DNA from 2 places in the Arthrobacter sp. 01T414 genome. Region 1 is predicted to be linked to the other one. Evidence: predicted binding sites of a transcription regulator. Region 1 holds the regulator's gene; the other holds the start of a gene.
The links. The regulator LexA, encoded in region 1, represses DNA repair genes until DNA is damaged. The targets are predictions, from matches to a motif close to TCGAACANNTGTTCGA.
Positions count from the first base shown of each region.

Region 2: AC1DK9_RS07465 (LexA family protein) is a predicted target of LexA. The motif match lies at 2,584-2,599, and genes of this name have one in related genera.

Region 1 is NZ_JBFTQK010000006.1:250,308-260,757, forward strand. It holds gene hisB (imidazoleglycerol-phosphate dehydratase HisB) at 1-252, opposite strand, end outside; gene AC1DK9_RS14670 (histidinol-phosphate transaminase) at 320-1,438, opposite strand; gene AC1DK9_RS14675 (LysM peptidoglycan-binding domain-containing protein) at 1,539-1,931, opposite strand; gene lexA (transcriptional repressor LexA) at 2,340-3,089, shown strand; gene AC1DK9_RS14685 (ATP-dependent DNA helicase) at 3,236-5,341, opposite strand; gene hflX (GTPase HflX) at 5,334-6,917, opposite strand; gene AC1DK9_RS14695 (class I SAM-dependent methyltransferase) at 7,517-8,131, shown strand; gene dapF (diaminopimelate epimerase) at 8,112-9,068, opposite strand; gene miaA (tRNA (adenosine(37)-N6)-dimethylallyltransferase MiaA) at 9,164-10,096, opposite strand; gene miaB (tRNA (N6-isopentenyl adenosine(37)-C2)-methylthiotransferase MiaB) at 10,101-10,450, opposite strand, start outside.
Region 2 is NZ_JBFTQK010000002.1:431,002-441,451, reverse strand. It holds gene AC1DK9_RS07475 (AfsR/SARP family transcriptional regulator) at 1-816, shown strand, start outside; gene AC1DK9_RS07470 (Y-family DNA polymerase) at 831-2,120, opposite strand; gene AC1DK9_RS07465 (LexA family protein) at 2,139-2,570, opposite strand; gene AC1DK9_RS07460 (hypothetical protein) at 2,726-3,436, opposite strand; gene AC1DK9_RS07455 (hypothetical protein) at 3,477-4,154, opposite strand; gene AC1DK9_RS07450 (L-threonylcarbamoyladenylate synthase) at 4,227-4,847, opposite strand; gene AC1DK9_RS07445 (NAD(P)H-dependent oxidoreductase) at 5,032-5,577, shown strand; gene AC1DK9_RS07440 (XdhC family protein) at 5,596-6,741, opposite strand; gene AC1DK9_RS07435 (SRPBCC family protein) at 6,751-7,533, opposite strand; gene AC1DK9_RS07430 (vWA domain-containing protein) at 7,533-8,891, opposite strand; gene AC1DK9_RS07425 (AAA family ATPase) at 8,884-9,807, opposite strand; gene AC1DK9_RS07420 (nucleotidyltransferase family protein) at 9,804-10,433, opposite strand; gene AC1DK9_RS07415 (XdhC family protein) at 10,417-10,450, opposite strand, start outside.

The sequences.
Region 1 (10,450 bases):
CTCGCCGAAGGTAATGGCGACGTCTTCCACGGTGTGGTGGACGTCGATGTGGGTGTCGCCGGTGGCTTTGACCGTAATATCAATCAGCGAGTGCTTGCTCAGTGCCGTGAGCATGTGGTCGTAGAACGGCACAGAGGTGCTGATGTCCGAGACGCCGGTGCCGTCCAGGTCGATCTCGACCAGGACGGAAGATTCGCTGGTGGTCCGCTCCAGGCGTGCGGTCCGGGCAGCGGCTGATCCGGTGTTGCTCATGTTGGTGTCCTTTGGATGAGGCGGGCGCCCGGCAAACAGGGCGGTGTGCGTAGGTCCTGGCTTAAGTCTAGGCGGACTGCACTTCGTGGCCGGTCAGGATCCGTTCCAGGGCCTCCAGAAACGCTGTGGTTTCCGTCTCAGTGCCGGCCGTCACGCGCAGGTGGCCGGGAATGCCGACGTCGCGGATGAGCACACCGGCGTCCAGTAGCCCCTGCCAGGTCTCGTGCGGGTTCTCGATCCCGCCGAAGAAGACATAGTTCGAATCGGAGGCGGCGGGTTTGAGGCCCATTCGGGTCAGCTCCGTCACAATCCGGTCGCGCTGCCGTTTGATGTCTTCAACATCGGCCATCAGGGCAACGCGGTGGCGCAGGGCGGCCAGCGCCGTCGCCTGGGTAATGGCTGACAGGTGATACGGAAGGCGGACCAGGCGCAGGGCGTCAGTGACCTCGGGGGCCGCCGCCATGTAGCCAAGCCGGGCGCCGGCCAGGGCGAAGGCCTTGCTCATGGTGCGCGAGACGATCAGCCGCTCACGACCGGGAAGCAGGGTCAGCGCGCTGGGCGTGCCGTCGTGCGCGAACTCGTGGTACGCCTCGTCCACGATGACGATGGTCTGGCTTGCTTCTCCGGCCTCATAGACCGCCTCGACGACGTCGAGGCCCAGCCCGGTGCCGGTGGGGTTGTTCGGCGAGCAAAGGAAGACCACATTGGGTTTGAGCTCCCGGACCTGGCGGGCGGCCGATTCGGCACTCAAACCGTAGTCGTCGGCGCGAACTCCGACGATGTATTCCGTGTCCGTGCCGGCGGCGAGCAGCGGGTACATCGAGTAGGTGGGAGGGAAGCCGAGGGCGGTGCGCCCCGGGCCGCCGAAGGCCTGGAGGATTTGCTGCAGGACTTCGTTCGAGCCGTTGGCGGCCCAAATGTTCGCCGCATCCAGTCCGTGGCCGAGATACTCGGCGAGTGCTTCGCGCAGCTCCGTGAACTCGCGGTCCGGGTACCGGTTCAGTCCTGCAGCGGCCTCGGTCACGGCTTCGGCGATGGCGGCGCGGACGTCCGCCGGGACCCCGTGGGTGTTCTCGTTGACATTCAGCAGGATGGGGACATCAAGCTGGGGAGCACCGTAGGGGCGCAGTCCCCGCAGGTTGGTCCGGAGGGGCAGTCGGTTGAGGCGCTCTAGCTGGTCAGTCACTTGCCCAGTTTAAGTGAGACCCGGCCCGGCCCCGAAACCGTGACTGCCAAAAGTCGGCCGGCGGTCCGGCGGCATGACACGCCAGTCCCCTGCAGACGGCCTACTTTGAAGGTACGTACAGCTGTTGGCCGGGGAGGACGCGGGCAGCGCCGAGGTTGTTGAGCTGAACGATGTCGGCCACCACGTCACGGGGATCGCGCTCCGGCGCCACGGCGCCGGCGATAGCCCAAAGCGACTCGCCCGGCTGGACGGTGACGGTGACGGTCGGCGTGAGCGAGAGCTCCGCGTTCGAGTCCGCGGCCTTCGCCGGGGAGTTCATGAAGCCGGACAGGGAGAGGACGAGTACGGCCAACAGCAGCAGCGGCAGCCCAAAGAAGACAAATCGGCCGCGGCGGGTCAGGCGCAACGGAGCCTGCTTGCCGGCTGCAGCGGCCGGGGCCGCCTTCGCAGGAACGGAATCGAACGAACCGGAAATAGCGCTTACTGCTGACATGAGCTGAGCCCTCCTGGACTTATCTGTGTCGCTGGAAATACCTGTGTTGCTGGAAATACATGTGCCGCTCGGCGTACTCCACGTACCTGCCGCCAACCGGCCTTACCTTCGAACCCAAACCGCGAAGCATGAATCTTCGAACACTGAGCCGAAAACCCCATCGGACTTCGAACCCTCGTGTTCGAACACATATTCGAACCTTGCCTGTTCATTTTTAGCACCTATGAACGAACCTTGTCGAGACTCGCTAGAACAAATGTTTGAAAAACCCTGATGGCTGGCCTATTTTTGAATCACAGGACAACCACTTGTGCTGGTGAATAGCAGTTGATCAACGGGGTCTGACATTTTCAGCTCGGAGGGTCCCGGCAGCCTCAGCGGCCGGGCGAAATGAAAGGCATGGCGAACATGGCAGCACAAGCCGCCGGCGGGAGGGCCACCCAGCGGGGCACCCAGACCGGCCGGGCGCCGAAGAGCCTTACCGTCCGGCAGAAGAAGATCCTGGAGACCATCCAGCGTTCCGTGACGGACAACGGCTACCCGCCCTCGATGCGCGAGATCGGCGACACCGTGGGGCTCGCCAGCCTTTCCAGCGTCACCCATCAGCTCTCGCAGCTGGAAAAGCTCGGCTACCTGCGGCGGGACCCCAAGCGGCCGCGCGCCATGGAAGTTCTTATGCCGCTGACGCTGGACGAGGGCGCGACGAAGATTTCAGGCGTGGAAAAATCCAGCGGCCTGCGGGCTGTCGGCGGCCTTGCCGTCTCGGAACTCGCCAGCGCTACGGACACCGCGATGGTGCCCTTCGTGGGCCGGATCGCTGCCGGCGGTCCGATCCTGGCCGACCAGGTGGTGGAGGACGTGATGCCCCTGCCGCGCCAGCTGGTGGGCCACGGCGAACTGTTCATGCTCAAGGTTGCGGGTGACTCGATGATCGACGCCGCCATCTGCGACGGCGACTGGGTGGTCGTCCGGCGCCAGAACGACGCCGTCAACGGTGACATCGTGGCGGCGCTGCTCGATGACGAGGCCACGGTGAAGACCTTCCGCCAGCGCGACGGCCACACCTGGCTACTGCCACAGAACACCCAGTACGAGCCGATTCTGGGCGACCATGCCGTCATTATGGGCAAGGTCGTATCGGTGCTGCGCTCCCTGTAGCCCTCCCCCGGCAACCCCGGGCCAATCGCCGGCCAATCGCCAGCCTGCATCGAAGAGGCCCCGTCCCATTTACGGACGGGGCCTCTCGCGTTCACGCGTGCAGGACGGCTCTTGGCGCGGGCTACTTGCGGGCCGCATGCGGGCGCCTACTTGGCGGACTGCTTGGCGGGGCTTTCCTTGGCCAGTCGGTCGAGGGCGGCCAGGGCTACCGAGGGGTCGGTAGTGGGCCAGAAGGGCGGCAGCGCGGCCCGGAGGAAGGCGCCGTACCGTTCGGTGGACAGCCTGGAGTCCAGAACGGCCACAACGCCCTTGTCCGACGTCGAACGGATCAGCCTGCCCGCGCCCTGGGCGAGGCGGATCGCCGCGTGGGTCGCCGAGACGCTCATGAAGCCGTTGCCGCCGGACTGAGCCACGGCGCGGGAGCGGGCAGTCATCAGCGGATCGTCGGGCCGCGGGAACGGGATCCTGTCGATCACGACGAGGCGGCAGGAGTTCCCGGGCACGTCGACGCCTTGCCAGAGCGACATGGTGCCAAACAGGCAGGTGTCCGGCTCGTCCGCGAACTGCTTCACGAGCGCGGTCATGGTCGATTCGCCCTGGCAGAGAATGCTGAGCCCCAGCCGGGGACGCATCGCCTCGGCAGCCTCCTCGGCGGCCCGCCGGGAAGAGAAGAGGCAGAGCGCCCCGCCGCCGGAGGCGCGGATCAGCTTCTCGAGCTCATCGAGCGCTTCCGGGGAGGTCCCGCGTCCGGGCTTGGGCAGGTGCTTGGCAACGTAGAGGATGCCTTGTTTCGGATATTCGAAGGGGGAACCGACGTCGACGCCGGTCCAGCTCGGGGCCCCGGGGCCCACGAGGCCGAGTCCCCCGGCCGCGGGCTCGAAGGCCGAACCGATCGCCAGCGTTGCGGACGTCAGCACCACCGTGTGGTCGGCGAACAGGCCCTCGCGGAGCCGGCCGGCCACGCTGAGCGGGGCGATGTTGATCAGGGCAGGCGCCGAGTCATCAGGCTGCGAGTAGCCCTGTTGCGGGTCGAAGCTGCTGTTGCGGGAGAACCAGACCACTTCGCGGTTCTCTTTGGCGGCCAGGAGCCGTTCGCACAGTTCCAGGATCACCATCAGCCGCGACCGCGCGAGCTGGCGGCCGCCGTCGGCCGTGTTGGCGCTGTCACCCTTGGAATCGGAGAGCGCGGCGCGGCAGGCGTCGCGCAGTTGGTCCACACAGTCGAGCTGTTCGCTGTTCAGCCCGTTCGGCATCAGGCCGCTGGGGACGCCCTCAATGGCAAGTTCAAGGTTGGCGGCGGCATTGTTGAGCGCATCCACGGTGATCCCGGTGTGTTTGCGGGCACCGGAGGCGGCGGCGTGCACCATGGCCACCGAGAGCTGGCCGGAGACGGCACCGGTGACCCGGTCCTGCAGTTCGTGGGCCTCGTCCACCACCACGACGTCGTACTCGGGCAACACGGCAAGGCCCTCGAACGCGCTGACCGCAAGCATGGCGTGGTTGGTGACCACCACATCGGCGTCGGCAGCATTCTGGCGGGCGAGCTCACTGAAGCATTCGGCGGCGAGCGGGCACTTCTGCGCGCCGAGGCACTCCATCGAGGTGACGGAGACCTGCCGCCAAGCGCGGTCGGTAACGCCCGGCATCAGCTCGTCCCGGTCCCCGGTCTGGGTGTTTTCGGCCCATTCGCGGAGCCTGACGATTTCCTTGCCAAGCTGCGAAGACGGACCTCCCATCGCGGCGGCGAAGTGCGGCACCGAAGTGTCCTCACCGAGGGAGAACAACTGGCCTTCGGACGGTTCTTCGGAGGGGAAGCCGCCTTCGAGCTTATGCAGGCAGACATAGTTGGAGCGGCCCTTGACCAGTGCGACCTTCACCGGTCGTTCAAGGGCCGGAGTGATGGTTTTGAGCAGCCGCGGCAAGTCCCGGCCGACAATCTGGGTCTGGAGCGCCAGTGTGGCGGTGGAGACCAGAGTGGGCTTGTCGCTGACGAGCGAGTGGGCGATCAACGGAATCAGGTACGCCAAGGACTTGCCCGTGCCGGTGCCGGCCTGGACCAGCAAATGGTCGCCCGTTTCGATGGCGCGAGCCACTTGGCGGGCCATTTCGTGCTGGCCGTCCCGGCTCTGGCCGCCCATGCCGGCGACCGCCCGGTCGAGCAGTTCAACTACGAACTGCTCGCCGGACGGGCTGCTTCCAAGCGGCTTCCCCTTGGACGGCGCGGCTTCTTCGGCCACCGCTGGTTCAGTCATTGCTGACGAAGGAATCCAGCTCGGCCGCGAGTCCCTCGCGCACCATCACCACGGCACGGGTGCCGGTCTCCTCGTGGTCCAGGCTGATGATCTCCGCATCGGCCTCGTGCAGCTTGCTAAGCAGGTCCCCGCGGTTGTACGGGATCATCAGCTCCAGCTTCACGCTTGGCCGCGGGATGCCCTCGCTGATGGCCTTGAGCAGCTCCGGGATGCCTTCCCCGGTGCGCGCAGAGACCACCACGTGGCGCGGTTCGCGCTGCTTGAGCCGTTCGACCACGAACGGGTCGGCGGCGTCGGCCTTGTTCAGGACGATGATCTCCGGCACCTTGCGGGCGTCGACTTCGCTGAACACCGTGCGCACGGCCGCGATCTGGCCCTCCGGGTCGGAGTGCGAGACGTCGACCACGTGCAGGATCAGGTCCGAGTCGGCGACCTCCTCCAGGGTGGAGCGGAAGGCCTCCACGAGCTGGGTCGGCAGCGAGCGGACAAAGCCCACGGTGTCGGCGAGGGTGTAACCCAGGCCGTCCGAGGTTTCGGCCTTACGGACCGTCGGGTCCAGCGTGGCGAACAGGGCGTTCTCCACCAGGACGCCGGCGTCGGTCAGGCGGTTCAGGAGCGAGGACTTGCCGGCGTTGGTGTAGCCGGCGATCGCCACCGACGGCACGGCATTACGACGGCGGTTGGCCCGCTTGGTTTCCCGGGCCGGCTTCATCGCGGAAATTTCGCGCCGCAGCTTGGCCATCCGGGTACGGATCCGGCGCCGGTCCAGCTCGATCTTGGTTTCACCGGGGCCGCGCGAACCCATGCCGGCTCCGGCACCGCCCACCTGGCCACCGGCCTGACGGGACATCGACTCACCCCAGCCGCGCAGGCGCGGGAGCAGGTATTCGAGCTGCGCCAGTTCCACCTGGGCCTTGCCCTCGCGGCTCTTGGCGTGCTGCGCGAAGATGTCCAGAATCAGGGCCGTCCGGTCGATGACCTTGACCTTGACGATGTCTTCGAGGCCGCGCCGCTGCGACGGGGCGAGCTCGGCGTCGACCACCACCGTGTCGGCGCCGGTGGACATCACGATGTCCTTGAGCTCCTGGGCCTTGCCAGAGCCCAGGAACGTTCCCGGGTCTGGCTTGGCCCGGCGCTGCACGAGTCCGTCGAGGACCTCTGACCCGGCAGTTTCGGCGAGGGCTGCCAACTCCCGCAGGGAGTTCTCGGCGTCGGCCAGGGTGCCTTCGGTCCAAAGCCCGGCAAGCACGACGCGTTCAAGGCGCAGCTGCCGGTATTCGACCTCGGTGACGTCTTCGAGTTCCGTCGACAAGCCGGCGGTCCTACGCAGCGCGTGGCGCTCCTCCAGATCCTGCTGGTCGCCGTCGTAGCTGCTGTGTTCCTCGTCCAGCCGCGAAATCGCCTGGGCCTTGCCGAACACCGCCTTCGACTCGCCGGGGTGTCCGGCGTCGGCGTTGCGTCCGGTCTTGGTCGCAGGGGCGTCTTTGGAGAGGATCCGGTCGATGACAGCTTGGATTTCCGCAGGACTCATGTCCTGGGCGGCTGAATCGGGTCCGGTGTTGGGCTGACTGGTCATGGTCTCCTTTGAAGGGTCTGCAACTTCAGGATAGTGCTGTTCGGTGTTTCGCGGCGCGGTATTCGCGCTGGGCTGACGACTTTGGGTCATCCGGGCCTCCTGGGATGCCTGGCGGCTGCGGTGCCGCTGGCGGGACGGGTCCCCTTGGCGAAGCGCTTTTAGGAGATGCGCTGAACAAGGGAGCGAAGCGATGGCTAAGGGACGGAAATGGCGCTGGATGGCGCCGTTTGGCGGGGAGTTACGGTCCGTTCAGCGCTTGCACCTGCTGGCGTTGAGCACTTAGCCAAGCCCGGGACTGTTGGGCCTCTGCGGATTGACTTCAAGCGGGTCGAGCGCCGGCAGGTGATGCACTGCATCACAGAGGGGGCGCACTGAGCGGAAGGTAACTACCTGCGTCGCTGCGGGGACGGGCATTCGAAGGCCCGCGCCGGCTACTTGAAGTTCAAGATCATGCATTTAAGGTTAGCAGACCTGTCAGCGCCCCCGGCGCGGCATCGCGGTGTGGCGGCGGTGTGGTCGCCCATCGGCGCCCTCGGCGTGGCTCGGCGCGCCACGGCCGGTTTCCCATACCGCCGGACCGCCAACTAATCTGGCCAGTTATGGAGTCTGCACACTATTTCAGCGCCCAGCCCGCCGGGCCGTTCACCCGCAAGCCACTGACCGTGGAGCTTGCCGGCGAGCAGCGGCAACTGCAGACTTCCTCCGGAATCTTCAGCCCGGACGGCATCGACAAGGGAACCGCCGTCCTGCTTGCGGACGTCCCGGCACCGTCACCGCAGGGGAACCTGCTGGACATCGGTTGCGGCTGGGGGCCGATCGCGCTGACCATGGCCCTGAAGGCGCCCCATGCCCGGGTCTACGCGGTGGACGTGAACGAGCGCTGCCTGGCGTTGACGAATGAGAATGCGGCCCTGTTGGGGCTGCAGAATGTCACCGCCAGCGCACCCGGGGACGTCGACCCGGAATTGCGTTTCGACACGATCTGGTCCAACCCGCCGATCAGGATTGGCAAGGACGAACTCCACGCCCTGCTGCTGCTCTGGCTGCCGCGGCTTGCCCCGGGCGGCTCGGCCTGGCTGGTGGTGCAAAAGAACCTTGGTTCGGATTCGCTTCAGCGCTGGCTCGCGGCGGAGCTGGACAGCAGCTTCACGGTCACGCGCGAGAGCACGTCAAAGTCCTTCCGCATCCTGCGCGTCAGGAAAGCGTCCCACTAGCGACAATCACGGCGGGGCCGCTGAGCTCCACGTGCTCGTGGCCGTCCGCGGCGAGGAAGAACTTCACGCCGACGACGCCGCCGGGAACCATGACGTTCCAGGTGTCCGGGGCGCCCTGGCCGGCCCAGTGCCGGATCGCTACTGCGGCGGCGCAGGCGCCGGTCCCGCAGGACAGGGTCTCCCCCACTCCCCGTTCGTGCACGCGCATGGTGATGGCCCCGACGCCGTCGTGAACGAGCGGCTCGGACGGCACGACGAACTCGACGTTGGTTCCGTGCGGCGGCACCGGATCGACCCGGGGTGCCCTGAACAGCTCGGTGGCGTCCAGCTCGGCGAGTTCCGCCAGCGCGACGACGGTGTGCGGGTTTCCCATGCTGACGGAGAGCGCGGGCCTGGCGACTTCCAGTCCGACGGCGCTGACCAGCGAATCCATGGCCCGCGCGGTGGCTTCGCCCGGGAAGATGAACTCCCAGGGGCCCATGTCCACGGCGTAGCCGGAGGCGGTGCGGACCACGGTCTTCACGCCGCCGCGGGTTCCGATGATGAGCGATTCGCCGGCAGGCAGGTCGACGAGCCCCTCGTTGATCAGGAAGTGAACGAAGACGCGGACGCCGTTGCCGCACATCTCCGAAAGCGAGCCGTCACCGTTGCGATAGTCCATGAACCATTCGGCGCCGGGGTGGTCGGCCAGCAGCTCCCGGCCTTCGGCGAGCAGCCGGGAGGGTACGGCGCGGATGAGTCCGTCGGCGCCTATCCCCCGATGGCGGTCGCACAGGGCCGCGACCTGCTCCGGGGTGACGGAGAGGGCGCCGTTGGGGTCCGCAATCAGGACGAAGTCGTTGCCGGTTCCGTGGCCCTTCGAGAACTTCAGGCCGCGGAGGGCAGCCGTGTCTGCGGCAGCGGGGTGGTCAGCGGCCGGGGCCAGGGTTTCGTCCATGCTCCAAGGTTACCGTTCCGGCCGGGGCGGGACAGAACCGTGACACTGGGCCGGCGGCGGGCGGAGCGGCGCCCAGCGTTGGGGCGGTGCCCCCTTTAGCGGGACAGGGCGGTAGCCTTCTCCAGCAGTTCGGGATCCTTCCAGTCAAGCCAGCTGATCCGCGGGTCGGCGCGGAACCAGGTGAGCTGGCGCCGGGCGAACTGCCGGGTCGCGACGATTGTCTCCTCCGCGGCCTGCTCCGGGTCCGATTCCCCGTCAACGACTTTGAGGAACTGGGCATAGCCCAAGGCACGCGAGGCGGTCTTGCCGCGGCGCAGCCCCTGGCCGTCGAGCCGCCTTACCTCCGCCAGCAATCCCTGCTGCACCATCGCGTGGACGCGGTCGGCGAGGCGTGCCCGCAGCTGTTCGCGGTCCACCTCGAGCCCGATCTGCACGGCCGACTGGAAGTACTCCCGGGTGGGCATGAAGGAGCTGAAGGGCCGCCCGGTCAATTCGTAGACCTCGAGGGCGCGGATGACACGGCGGGCATCCCCCAGCCGACCGGCGGAGACCGGGTCGACGAGTTCCAGCTTCGCCCGCAGCGGGGCGAGTCCTGTTGCTGCTTCTTCGGCTTCGAGGCGGCGCCGGATGGCGGGGTCGGTGCCGGGGAATTCGAGCACGTCCAGGGCGGCGCGGACGTACAGGCCCGAGCCGCCCGCGAGGATCGCCCGTTTGCCGCGGGCGTGGATGTCCGCAATCACGGCCCGCGCCCGCTGCTGGAAGTCCGAGACGCTGGCCTCCTCGGTCACATCCATGAGGTCCAGCAGATGGTGGGGCACTCCCCTGCGCTCGGCCATGGTGATCTTGGCCGTGCCGATATCCATGCCGCGGTAGAACTGCATGGCATCTGCGTTGACGACCTCGCCGTCGAGGGCCAGGGCCAGGGACACGGCAAGATCGGACTTTCCGGATCCGGTGGGCCCGACGACGGCGATGACCGGCGGCGTGGATCCCGGGCTTCCGGCGGCGCCGGGCACGGAGGCGGCCACGGCGTTAGCGGGTACGGATGGGGAGGCTCGGCATGCCAAGTGACACGCCGGACTTGGCTCCGGTCCTGGCACCGGCTGCGCCGGGGGCCGGAGCGCCGCAGGAATCAGCCTGGGACCGGTCCCAGGCGTCCCCGGCGCGTGAGCGGCGGAGGCTGTAATCGTCCACGGTTGCCGGGTCGGCGATGAGGTGGAACGCTGCCGCCTCCGTGACCGTCACCGTGACGAGATCGCCGGGGCGGGGTGTTTCGGCGCCGTTCGGGACGGAGAAGTGCACCAGCCGCTGGTCCTGGGCGCGCCCGGAGAGGCGGTGGGTTTCCCCGGCCTTACGGCCCTGCTGGGCGGTCACCATGACCT
Region 2 (10,450 bases), on a different contig from region 1:
CACATTCTGGAAATCCTCCTGCTCAATCTGGGTACTCCGGTCTCGAAAACCCGGCTGATCGAAATCCTCTGGGGGCCATGCGCCAGCGACGGGGCCGTGGCCACGCTGGAGAGCTATGTCAGCGGCATTCGCCGGGCAATCCAGCCGGGACATACCAAGACGGGGCCGCTCCGGACCGCGAACAGCGGATACGTGTTGGATCCCGCACTCGTGGATTTGGACCTTTCGCGTTTCCGCGACCTGTTGCGCGCCGCGGACCTGGCAGCGCCCGCCAAGGCCTATTTGTTCCTGGTTGAGGCCCTGGAGCTCTCGGCCGATCCGCTCCTCGGCTTCGAGCTCGACGCCGACTGGGCAGATGCGGCCCGCGCCCGCCACGCGGCCGAGCGCGTGGCAGCCATGATCTCCGCCGCCGAGGCCGCGGCCTTCCTGGGACGCCACGACGAGGCGATCCGCTGGGCCCAGTCAGCCATCCGTCTGGAACCGCTTAACGAGCGGGCGTGGACCGGCCTGGTGACGGCGTACGAACTTGCCGGCCTGCCGGTGCAGGGGTTGTCCGCCTATGACCGGTGCCGCCGCCTTTTCGACCGCGACCTTGCCTGCCCGCCGGGGCCGGCCCTCCAAGCGGCTCACCTCCGGCTGCTGCGGAGGCGCGCCGAGGCGGATACGGGCCTCTCCGAAGTGCTGGGGGCCCTTCTCTTGCTCTGGGACAGGCTGCACGCGGCCGGCCCCCAGGGTCCCGCGGTTGATGACCGGCTCCGCGAGAACGCCGGGAGGATCCTGGACTCCTTCCTGCAAACGGCCCGGACCACGGGCTGAGCTTCAGGCCGTGCTCAGGCGGCCCTCACCACGGGAAGTTCGTCCCAGTGGGTCGTGTAGCGCGGGGACAGCATGTCGCGTTTCATCGTCCAGTCGGGGCCGCCGCGGATCCCCGCGTGACCCAGGCCGATGGAGCCCCGGCCGTATTTGCGGCTGACCTCCTCCAGCAGCGGCCCGATGCCGTGTTCTTCATGCGGGTTCTCAAACACGGCCAGCGGCGCCTGGCTGGCTGTCGGGCGCAGGTCGGTGACCATGATGCCGGCCTTCGCGTACTTGACGCCGTCGACGACCCGGGGGAGCAGGGCGTAGGCCGCCCTGGCCAGCAGGACCGGATCAGCGGTCGGCATCGGGAGCGCTGCAGACACCGAGGGGTGTGAACTGTCTCGGGGGTTGTAGTAGGACGTTGCGGCGAACGCGGTCAAGACCTTGGCTTGCAGGCCGTGCCGTGCGAGCCTGGCGCTGGCCTGTTGCGCGTAGATGCCCAGGACCTGGCGCATTCCGGCCGCGGTGCTGATCGGGGTGGCGAAGGAGCGGCTGAAGATGAGCTGGTCCCGGCCGACGCGCTCCTCCTCAAGCGGAATGCAGGGCGTGCCCTGCAATTCCAGAACGGTGCGCATCAGCACCACCGAGAAGCGGTCCCTGATCCGGACCGGGTCCGCCCGGGCCAGGTCGAGCACGCTATGGATCCCCAGCGCGTTCAGCCGTTTGGTCAGTCGTGTCGAGACGCCCCAGAGTTCGATGACGGACAGGCCGGCCATGAGCTGCTCCTGCAGGTTGGCGGGTACCGAATCCCAGTGACAGACGCCGTCGAAGGCGGGGTTGTGTTTGGCCCACTTGTTGGCCAGTTTCGCCAGGGTCTTGGTCCCGGCGATGCCGACGCAGACCGGGACGCCGACATTCCGGCGAACCGCCGTCTTCATTGCCTGCCCCAGCCGCAGCAGTTCTTCCGGGTCGCCGCGCACGCCCAGGAAGGCCTCGTCAATGCTGTAGACCTCCAGCCACGCCGAATACCGGCCCAGGAGTTCCATCACCCGGGCGCTGACGTCGCCGTAGAGCTCGTAGTTGCTCGACCTGGCCACGAGCCCCCACTCCTTGGCGCGTGGGGCGAGCTTGAACCACGGTTCGCCAAGCGGGATGCCGAGCGCCTTCGCCTCGGGGGATCGGGTGACGGCGCAGCCGTCGTTGTTGGATAGCACCACCACCGGCCGGCCTTCCAAGGAGGGGTCGAACGCGCGTTCGGCGCTGGCGTAGAAGCAGTTCACATCCACGAGGGCGATGCTGCCGCCGGGCCGGGTCTCGGGCATGGGGCTCATACCGGGGGCTCAGACATGGTGCAGGCACCGGGTGGCGACGCCCCAGATGACCAGGTCGGAGAGGGCCGGAACCCTGATGTCGGGGTAGCGCGGGTTGTCCGCCTGCAGGACCACGCCGGCTGCGGTGACGCGCAGGCGCTTGACGGTGAGTTCGCCGTCGAGGACGGCGACGACGACGCATCCGTCGCGGGGCTCCAGGGCACGGTTGACGATCAGCTCGTCGCCGTCGCTGATGCCGGCGCCCTCCATGGAGTCCCCGGACACCCTGACGACGTAGGTGCTGGTGATGTCCTTGATCAGGTGCTCGTTGAGGTCGATCCGTCCGTCGAAGTAATCCTGCGCCGGCGACGGATAGCCGGCGGCGACCGGAACCGGCGAGATCAGCACCGAGAGGAGGGAAGTGCCAGCGTCTATCACGCGAGGCCCAACGATTACGCCCACAACACACCTTTTTTCGAATATATGTTCGAGTTAAAGTGTAGCCCCGGGGGCCGACATTTGACCGGGCAGTGCCATTCAGGAGTGCGGATACCCATTTCGCCGCGCGCAACCACTTAACGGCGGTCCCGCAGCCAGCGCGAATGAGTTTCTGCGCATCATTTCTGACTCCATCCGGTCGGTCGGCTCCTGGTGCTGAACTGGATCTGGATGTGGTTGAGTTCGGAGCGCGGAAGCGCGGCGGTCACGACGCCTGCGCCTGGCAGTTCGGCGCCGATGCCGTATACGAACGGGCCCGTGTCGACTTCGACGCCGGGTATTTCCACCCCGTTGACGAGGACACGTACCCGGCCATTGACCATCCGGTCGCCCACTGCGGGTGCGGCCCGATCCCACGGACTGCCGTTCAATCCGGGCTCCGGCCGGTACTGATTCATGAGGATGTGGTTGACGTGGTCGACCAGCAGCCTGCGGACCGAAGAGCGCTCGGAGGAATCACGGTGCCAGCTGGTTCGCACGGCGTCCCACAACTGCGGGTACCGCATTCGCTCCACCTGCGCGACCAGCCACGCGGGTCGCGGCCATGGCGGAACATTCTCGATCGCCTTCCGCGTGCGCTCGTCGAGGTCCGCGAGGTTTATCGGATCCGAGCGGTCTGCCGGGTTCCGCCAGACTGTGTAGGTGACGCCCGCCGTCATTTCGCTGTATCCACGATCGTCCTGGCTGTAGGCCAGAGAAACAGTGTCCGTGTCTTCCAGCGACGGCTGGGGCATGAGGCCCATCACGGGGACGGGCATGAGTCTCAGCTGTTCAGCCTGCTGAACACGAGGGTCCGGTGCGTCCTCGGGGAGAACTCCAGTCAGTCTCATGCCTCGATTATGAACCTGGAAATGTAAATGCCGGAGTCAATTAGGCGGCCCCGTAGGGGGTTCGGAATAGGGTAACTCCCCACTCCTGGTTGTGCAGCACGATGCCACTGTCCCGGCGGGCAAACTGAAGCGGCGCCTGAAGGTACTGCTTCATCCGCTGTTGTTCCCCGTCCCAGGGGAATGGGCACGCGCCGACGAAGCTTTCGAACGTGCCCGGATCCGGTGTGATGGTGCCGCCGGCAACACTCACTCCGACCGCGTAGGACGCGCAGCGGATCCGCACCGTCATCAACGGATGGCCGCCCACGCTGCCAAACCTGACGGCATAGTCACCGGAGCTCAGGCCAGGACCTGCGGGCACGGATGCGGGCATCAGGGAGCCGGAAGTGAAGTATTCGCACCGAAGGGGTCCGTTGGCTGCGGCGTCCCCGGCCTGCTGCAGGCACTGATCCGCGCCGCGGCCGGCGGGGGCGGGCGGAACCGGCGGGGCGGGCGCAAGGGTCTGACCTGGCGACAGCCCGGCGCCCGTCACGGCCGCTGCCGAGGCTGCCGGCGGCTTGGTCAGGGTTGGCGTGCCAGCCGGCTCCGCGGGCGGAGCCGAGCCGCAGCCCGCCGTCACCGCCCCAATCGTCACCGCCCCAAAGGCGAGGCATGCGATAGACAACAGTGTCGGCGTCGTGCGTTTTCGATAACGTGCGTTTCCCCCGGGCGCGGTCATGATCCGAACAATAGGGGGCCGGGGGTGTCGCTGCAAGGACCCGCCCGGCCAGCCCGACGGCTATCCGCAGCGCTATTCGAAGCGGGACGGGTCTCCCATGCCGTGGCGGGTGACCTCGGCAACGCCGCTGGAGAAATCGATGACCGTGGTCGGCTCTGCCCCGCAGTCGCCGGAGTCGATGACGGCGTCCACCACGTGGTCCAGCCGTTCCTTGATTTCCCAGCCCTGGGTCAGCGGCTCTTCTTCGTCCGGAAGCAGCAGCGTGCTGGAAAGCAGCGGTTCGCCGAGTTCGGCCAGCAAGGCCTGGACGACCTTGTTGTCCGGGATGCGTACGCCCACCGTTTTCTTCTTCGGGTGCAGCAGCCGCTTCGGCACTTCCTTTGTGGCCGGCAGGATGAAAGTGTAGCTGCCCGGCGTCACTGCCTTGATGCTGCGGAACACGTCATTGTCGATCTGGACGAACTGGCCGAGCTGGGCGAAGTCCTTGCAGACCAGCGTGAAGTGGTGCTTGTCATCCAGGTGCCGGATGGCCCGGATCCTGTCCAGCGCGTCCCGGTTGCCGAGCTGCGCGCCGAGGGCGTAGCAGGAGTCGGTCGGGTAGGCGATCAGGCCGCCGGACTTGATCATCTCCACCACCTGCGTAATGGCTCGCGGCTGCGGGTTGTCGGGGTGCACATCGAAATATCTCGCCATGGCACGAGCTTACGCCCGCGGCCGGGCCCCGCGGCGCCACATGCCCGACCAGCAGTGGCGCCCGCCATTTGTGTACAGACAATTCTGTCTGGTAGCTTCGTTCCCGACATAGACAATCCTGTCTAGGGCAGCCCGGCGCGCCGCTGCGCCCGGCCAGGAATCCTGAAAGAAGCACAAAGCTCCCATGACCACACACCGCACCCTCGTCGTCGTTGCCCACCCCGACCTGGCAGCATCCCGGATCACCGCGCGGCTTGCCGCCGCCGTCAGGGACCTCGACGGCGTGACCGTCCGGGACCTCGCCTCCGCCTACCCGGACCGGCGCGTGGACGCCGCCAGGGAGCAGGAGCTCCTGCTCGAGCATGACACCATCGTCCTGCTGTTCCCTTGGCACTGGTACTCCGTGCCCGGTGTGCTGAAAGAGTGGATGGACCAGGTCCTCAGCTATGGTTTCGCCTACGGCGCCGGCGGAACCGCCCTGCACGGCAAGCGGCTGCAACTGGTCATCTCAACCGGCGGCCCCGAATCCTCCTACACGCCGGCGGGGCACAACCGCTTCACCATGGCCGAGCTGCTGCGTCCGCTGGAGGCCACCGCGCACCTCTGCGGGCTGGAAATGGCAGAACCCCTGGTCCGGCATTCGGCCCCACGGGTGACGCCGGACGAATTGGCGGCACACGCCGCACGCTTCCGGGAGCTGCTCTCGGCCGTTCCTGCCGCCGCACGCTGACCGAAGGCCGGGAAGCCGCTAGGCGTGCTGCTGATCGTGGTTTTGCTCGTCGTGGTGGATCCGCTCGTCCAGCCGGTGTAGCGGCTCGCCGCTGCCACTCCACTGCTTGGCGATGATTTCCGCGGCGATGGACACCGCTGTCTCTTCCGGGGTGCGCGCGCCAAGGTCCAAGCCGACCGGGCTGTGCAGCCGGGCCAGCTCGGTCCCGCCCAGTCCCGCCTCGCGCAGCCGCCGGATCCTGTCCTCATGGGTGCGCCGCGAGCCCATCGCCCCGATGAAGGCCACCGGGCTGCCGCGCAGGGCCACCTCCAGCAGCGGAATATCGAATTTCGGGTCGTGGGTGAGCACGCAGATGACGGTCCGTTCGTCCACCAGTCCCTGCTCCTGCTGCCGGGCAAGATAGCGGTGCGGCCACTCGTTGATCACCTCGGCGGCCTCGGGAAACCGGGCCGGGGTGGCGAAGACGGGGCGTGCGTCGCACACCGTCACCCGGTAGCCCAGGAAGGTTCCCAGCCTTGCCAGCGCGGAGGCGAAGTCGATGGCCCCGAAGACGAGCATCCGCGGCGGCGGGGCGTAGCTGGTGAAAAAGATGCGCATTCCACTGTCGAGCCGTTCCCCGTCCGGGCCGTAGTTCAGGATGCCGGTCCGGCCCGCGGCCAAGTAGCCCTGACAGTCGTCGCCGACGGCGAGGTTGGCGCGTTCGGAGCCCAGGTTGCCCTCGAAGCCGTCCGGCCGCACCACCAGGTGCCGTCCGAGCCAGTTGCTGTCCGGGTGTTCGATCACCGTGGCGACGCCCACCCGCTTTTCGTCGCCGATGTCCTGCCGCACGCCGTCGAGCTCGGCGAAGCGCTGTTGGGAGACCGGCTCCACGAAGATGTCGATGATGCCGCCGCAAGTGAGGCCGACGGCGAAGGCGTCGTCGTCGCTGATTCCGTACCGCACCAGCACCGGGACGCCGTCGTCCTTGACCTGGGTGGCCAGCTCATACACCGCGCCCTCCACGCAGCCGCCCGACACCGACCCGACGGCCTCGCCGCCGGCGGTGACCAGCATCGACGCGCCCGGAAGCCGCGGGGCGGACTTGAACGTGTTCACCACCGTGGCCAGGCCCGCAGTCCTGCCCAGCCGCCAGTCCGGCAAGATGGCCCCCAGCACGTCCCGCATGGGCTTCTCCTAGAGCCTTCCGCAGAGCCGGAGCATCCGGAAGGCCGAGCGCCGGCCCGCCCAGTACGCCAGGCACGCCACTGCGGCGAGCAGGCCCGCGACCTTGCCGGGGCTGGAGAGCTGGTCGGCGGCAATGCCCTTCGCCAGGCTGAAGGCGTCGAGACTGCCCGACGGCGCTGGCGTCGCTGGCGTCACTGGCGGTATGGGGGCTGCGGGCGGTTGGGCTGCGGCAGCTGGCACAGGGGCAGCGGGTGGGGTCATTGCCGGTGGGGTGGCCGCCGGAGGTGCGGGCTCGGCAGGGGCCTCGGCAGGGGCCTCGGCCGGGCCCTGGGCCGCGGCTGCCCCCGGCTCGGCAAGCATGGCCTGCAGGTTGCTGGCGAAGAGTCCCATCATTTGTTCGGTAACGCTGCCGATCACGCTCTTGCCCATGGCGGCTGCCTTGCCGGAAAGCGCCAGGTCGGCACTGACGGTTCCGCGGGTCGTGGTTCCCTCCTCCGCCAGGGCCAGCGTGACCTTGGCTTCCGCTGTGCCCTGGCCGCGGGTCTCCTGCGCCTTCCCGCCCAGAACGGCCCGGTGCTCGGTGGCGTTCCGCTCCCGGACGTTCAGCAGCCCCTTGTACTGCATGTTCACCGGGCCCAGCTTCACCGTCATGCCCACCTGGTAGGCGTCGTCGGAGAGCTTGTTCAGGATCTGGGCACCCGGAAGGCAGCCGGCCACCCGTTCGAAATCCATCAGCGTGTCCCAGACCTTGCCGATCGGTGCGACCACCGAGAAACTGCTGTCGATCTGCATTAGCTGCTCCCTTGACTTTCGATCCCTTGTCTTCCCACTGCATGTCCTTCCGGACCGGCCGGGCCGTCGCCGCGGATGGCCGCAGCCAGCTCCGCCAGTGCCACATAACTGTGCCCGCTGACGAACGCGTCGCAGTAGGGCAGTGCGGCGGCAATGCCGCCGGCCAGCGGCTGGTAGTGCGGCGCCGCCTTCCGCGGGTTCACCCAGACCACCCGGTGCGCGAGCCTGCGCAATCTCGCCATCTGGGCCGCGATCTGCTCCGGATCCTCCTGCGCCCAGCCGTCGGAGAAAACCACCACCACGGCTCCGCGCGCTAGGCCGCGGCGGCCGTGTTCGTCGACGAAGTCCCGGAGGCACGCGGCGATCCTGGTGCCGCTGGCCCAGTCCGGCGCGGTGGCGGCTGCGCGGGCAAGTGCCAGGTCGGGATCGCGCTGGGCCAGTTGCCGGGTCAGGCGTGTCAGCCTGGTGGAGAAGACGAAGGCCTCGGCCCCAGCGGTCGTGACTGCTCCCTGCAGCAGCGCGAGGAAGATCCGGGAATAGGCTTCCATCGACGCGGAGACATCGCACAGCAGCACCAGCTTGCGCCTGAGTTGGCGGCGCCGGGCGTAAAGGAGCCTGGGGGAGTCATAGCCGGAGCGCCGGGCCGCCCGCACGGTGGCCCGGATGTCCAGGCGCGCGCTACTGTGCACCGACTTGCGTGTACGCCGGCTCAAGCGCACGGGCGTCGAAAGCAGGATCCGGCCGGCCAGGCGGCGGATCTCGGCGGCTTCCGCGTCGGTGAGCTCGGCAAAGTTCATCGCGTGCAGGTGCTCTTCGGTGGAGGCCATCGCCAGCACCGCCTCGCGCTCGGGTCCGCGCCGGTCTCCGGCGTCGTCCTGGACCGAAGCCACGGCGGGGTGCTGCCGCCCGGCTGTGTAGCGGTGCTCGGTCTCGCGTCCGGTGCCGGCGGCGGCCTTGGGCCGGGCGCCGTCCGCCGGCGGCGCCGCCGGGACAGGGACGGGTTGGCCGGCGTGGCGCTCCAGCGCGGCGGCGGGGTCGAAGCCGCCCCGGAAAACGGCGTCAAACACGGCGTCGAACACCGGTAACTGCTCACGGCTGGAGACCAGCACCACCCGCAGGGTCCAGTACAGCCGCTCCAGATACGTCGGCGGGACAAGCCGCAGCGCCACCGCCAGCCTGGCCGCCCGGTCCGGCGAGCACGTGACTCCCGCGCCGCGCAGGGCCGTGATGAAGGACGCGGCCAGGGAAGCAGCCTCGACGAACGGCGGCCCGGCAGTCGGCGGCCCGGCAGTCGGCGGCCCGGCAGTTAGCGTCTCAGCCGTGGCCGCCTGCGGGAATTTTGGCGTCGGGTCAGTCATCGGTGCCGTCCACCAGCCAGGCCGCGCCGCGGGAGCCCACCAGTTCCAAGTCGTCGCGGTTCTTCACGATCGAACCCAGGGTCCGTTCGGCCGTCGCGGCGTCGATCCGCTCGATGCCCAGCACCGCGAGCGCGGACACCCAGTCGATGGCCTCGGAGATGCCAGGCGGCTTCGCCAGGTCCAGGCTGCGCAGCCGAGTGATCACCGCTGCGGCCTGCAACGCCAGCGGGCCGCTGCTGGCGGGCACCCGGCGGCGCACAATCTCGGCAATCCGGGCCGGGCCCGGGTAATCGATCCAGTGGTACAGGCAGCGGCGGGTCAGCGCGTCGTGCAGGTCACGGGTGCGGTTGGAGGTCAGCACGACGATGGGCGGATGCGTGGCGCGGATGGTGCCCAGCTCGGGGATAGTGACCGAGGCCTCTGCCAGCAACTCAAAGGTGAACGCCTCGAACTCGGCGTCGGCGCGGTCAATCTCGTCCAGCAGCAGCACGGCCGGACGCGGCCCCGGGTGTTCGATGGCCTGCAGCAGCGGCCGGCGCAGGAGGTATTGAGGACCGAACAGTTCAGCCTCGCCGACCTCGGCATCGCGCGCCTCGGCCAGCCGGATCCCCAGCAGCTGGCGCTGGTGGTTCCACTCGTAAAGCGCTTCTCCCGCGTCGATACCCTCGTAGCACTGCAGCCGGTACAGCGGGGTGTCCAGCAGCAGCGCCAGCGTCTTGGCTGCCTCCGTCTTGCCCACGCCGGCCTCGCCCTCGAGCAGGATGGGCTGCGGCAGCCGCACCGCCAGGAACAGCGCGGTGGCCAGCCCGGTGTCAGCCAGGTAGTCGTGCTGGTCCAGGGCCGCCATCAGCGAGGCGACGTCGGGGATCCTCCGCTGCACCTCGTCCTCCGCGCCGTGCCGGGCTGCCGTGTTCATCCGGCCCCCTGCAGCTCGGCCAGCACCCGCCGGTAGTCCTCTTCGGTGTCGACGTCGAGGGGGATGAGGCCCGGCGTGGGAACCTCGACGACGTCGTCCGCCCGCTGCTCCAGCAGCTTCCACACGGCCTTGTCCCCGTGCAACGAGGCCAGCTCCGGCAGCAGCCGCCGGCTGAACGCGAGGGGATGGCCCACGCCGTCGTCGTAGCGGCACACGGCGGCCAACGGGCCGTCGGACCGGCCCAGCGCCCGCAGCAGCGGCGCCACGCTCTCCGCCCGGACGCCGGGCTGGTCGCCCAGCAGCAGGACCACCGCCTCGGTGTCCGGCCGCAGCACTCCCATAGCGGCGGCGATCGAGGACGAACATCCCTGGCCGTAGTCCGGGTTGAGCGCCACCTCGCAGCCCGTGGTGTCCACCGCACCGAGGACTTCCTCGGCGGATCCGCCGAGCGCCAGCACAGTCTGCGCGAACCCGCAGCGCCGGGCCGTCGCGAGCGCGGCGTCCAGCAGCACGCCGTCGCCGTAGGGCAGCAGCTGCTTGGGCCGGCCCAGGCGCGCCGACCCGCCGGCCGCCAGGATGACGGCCGCGGTGCCTGCCGGGAGGGTCGAATCAGGTGCTGAGGGCATAGCGCTCCGGATCCTTG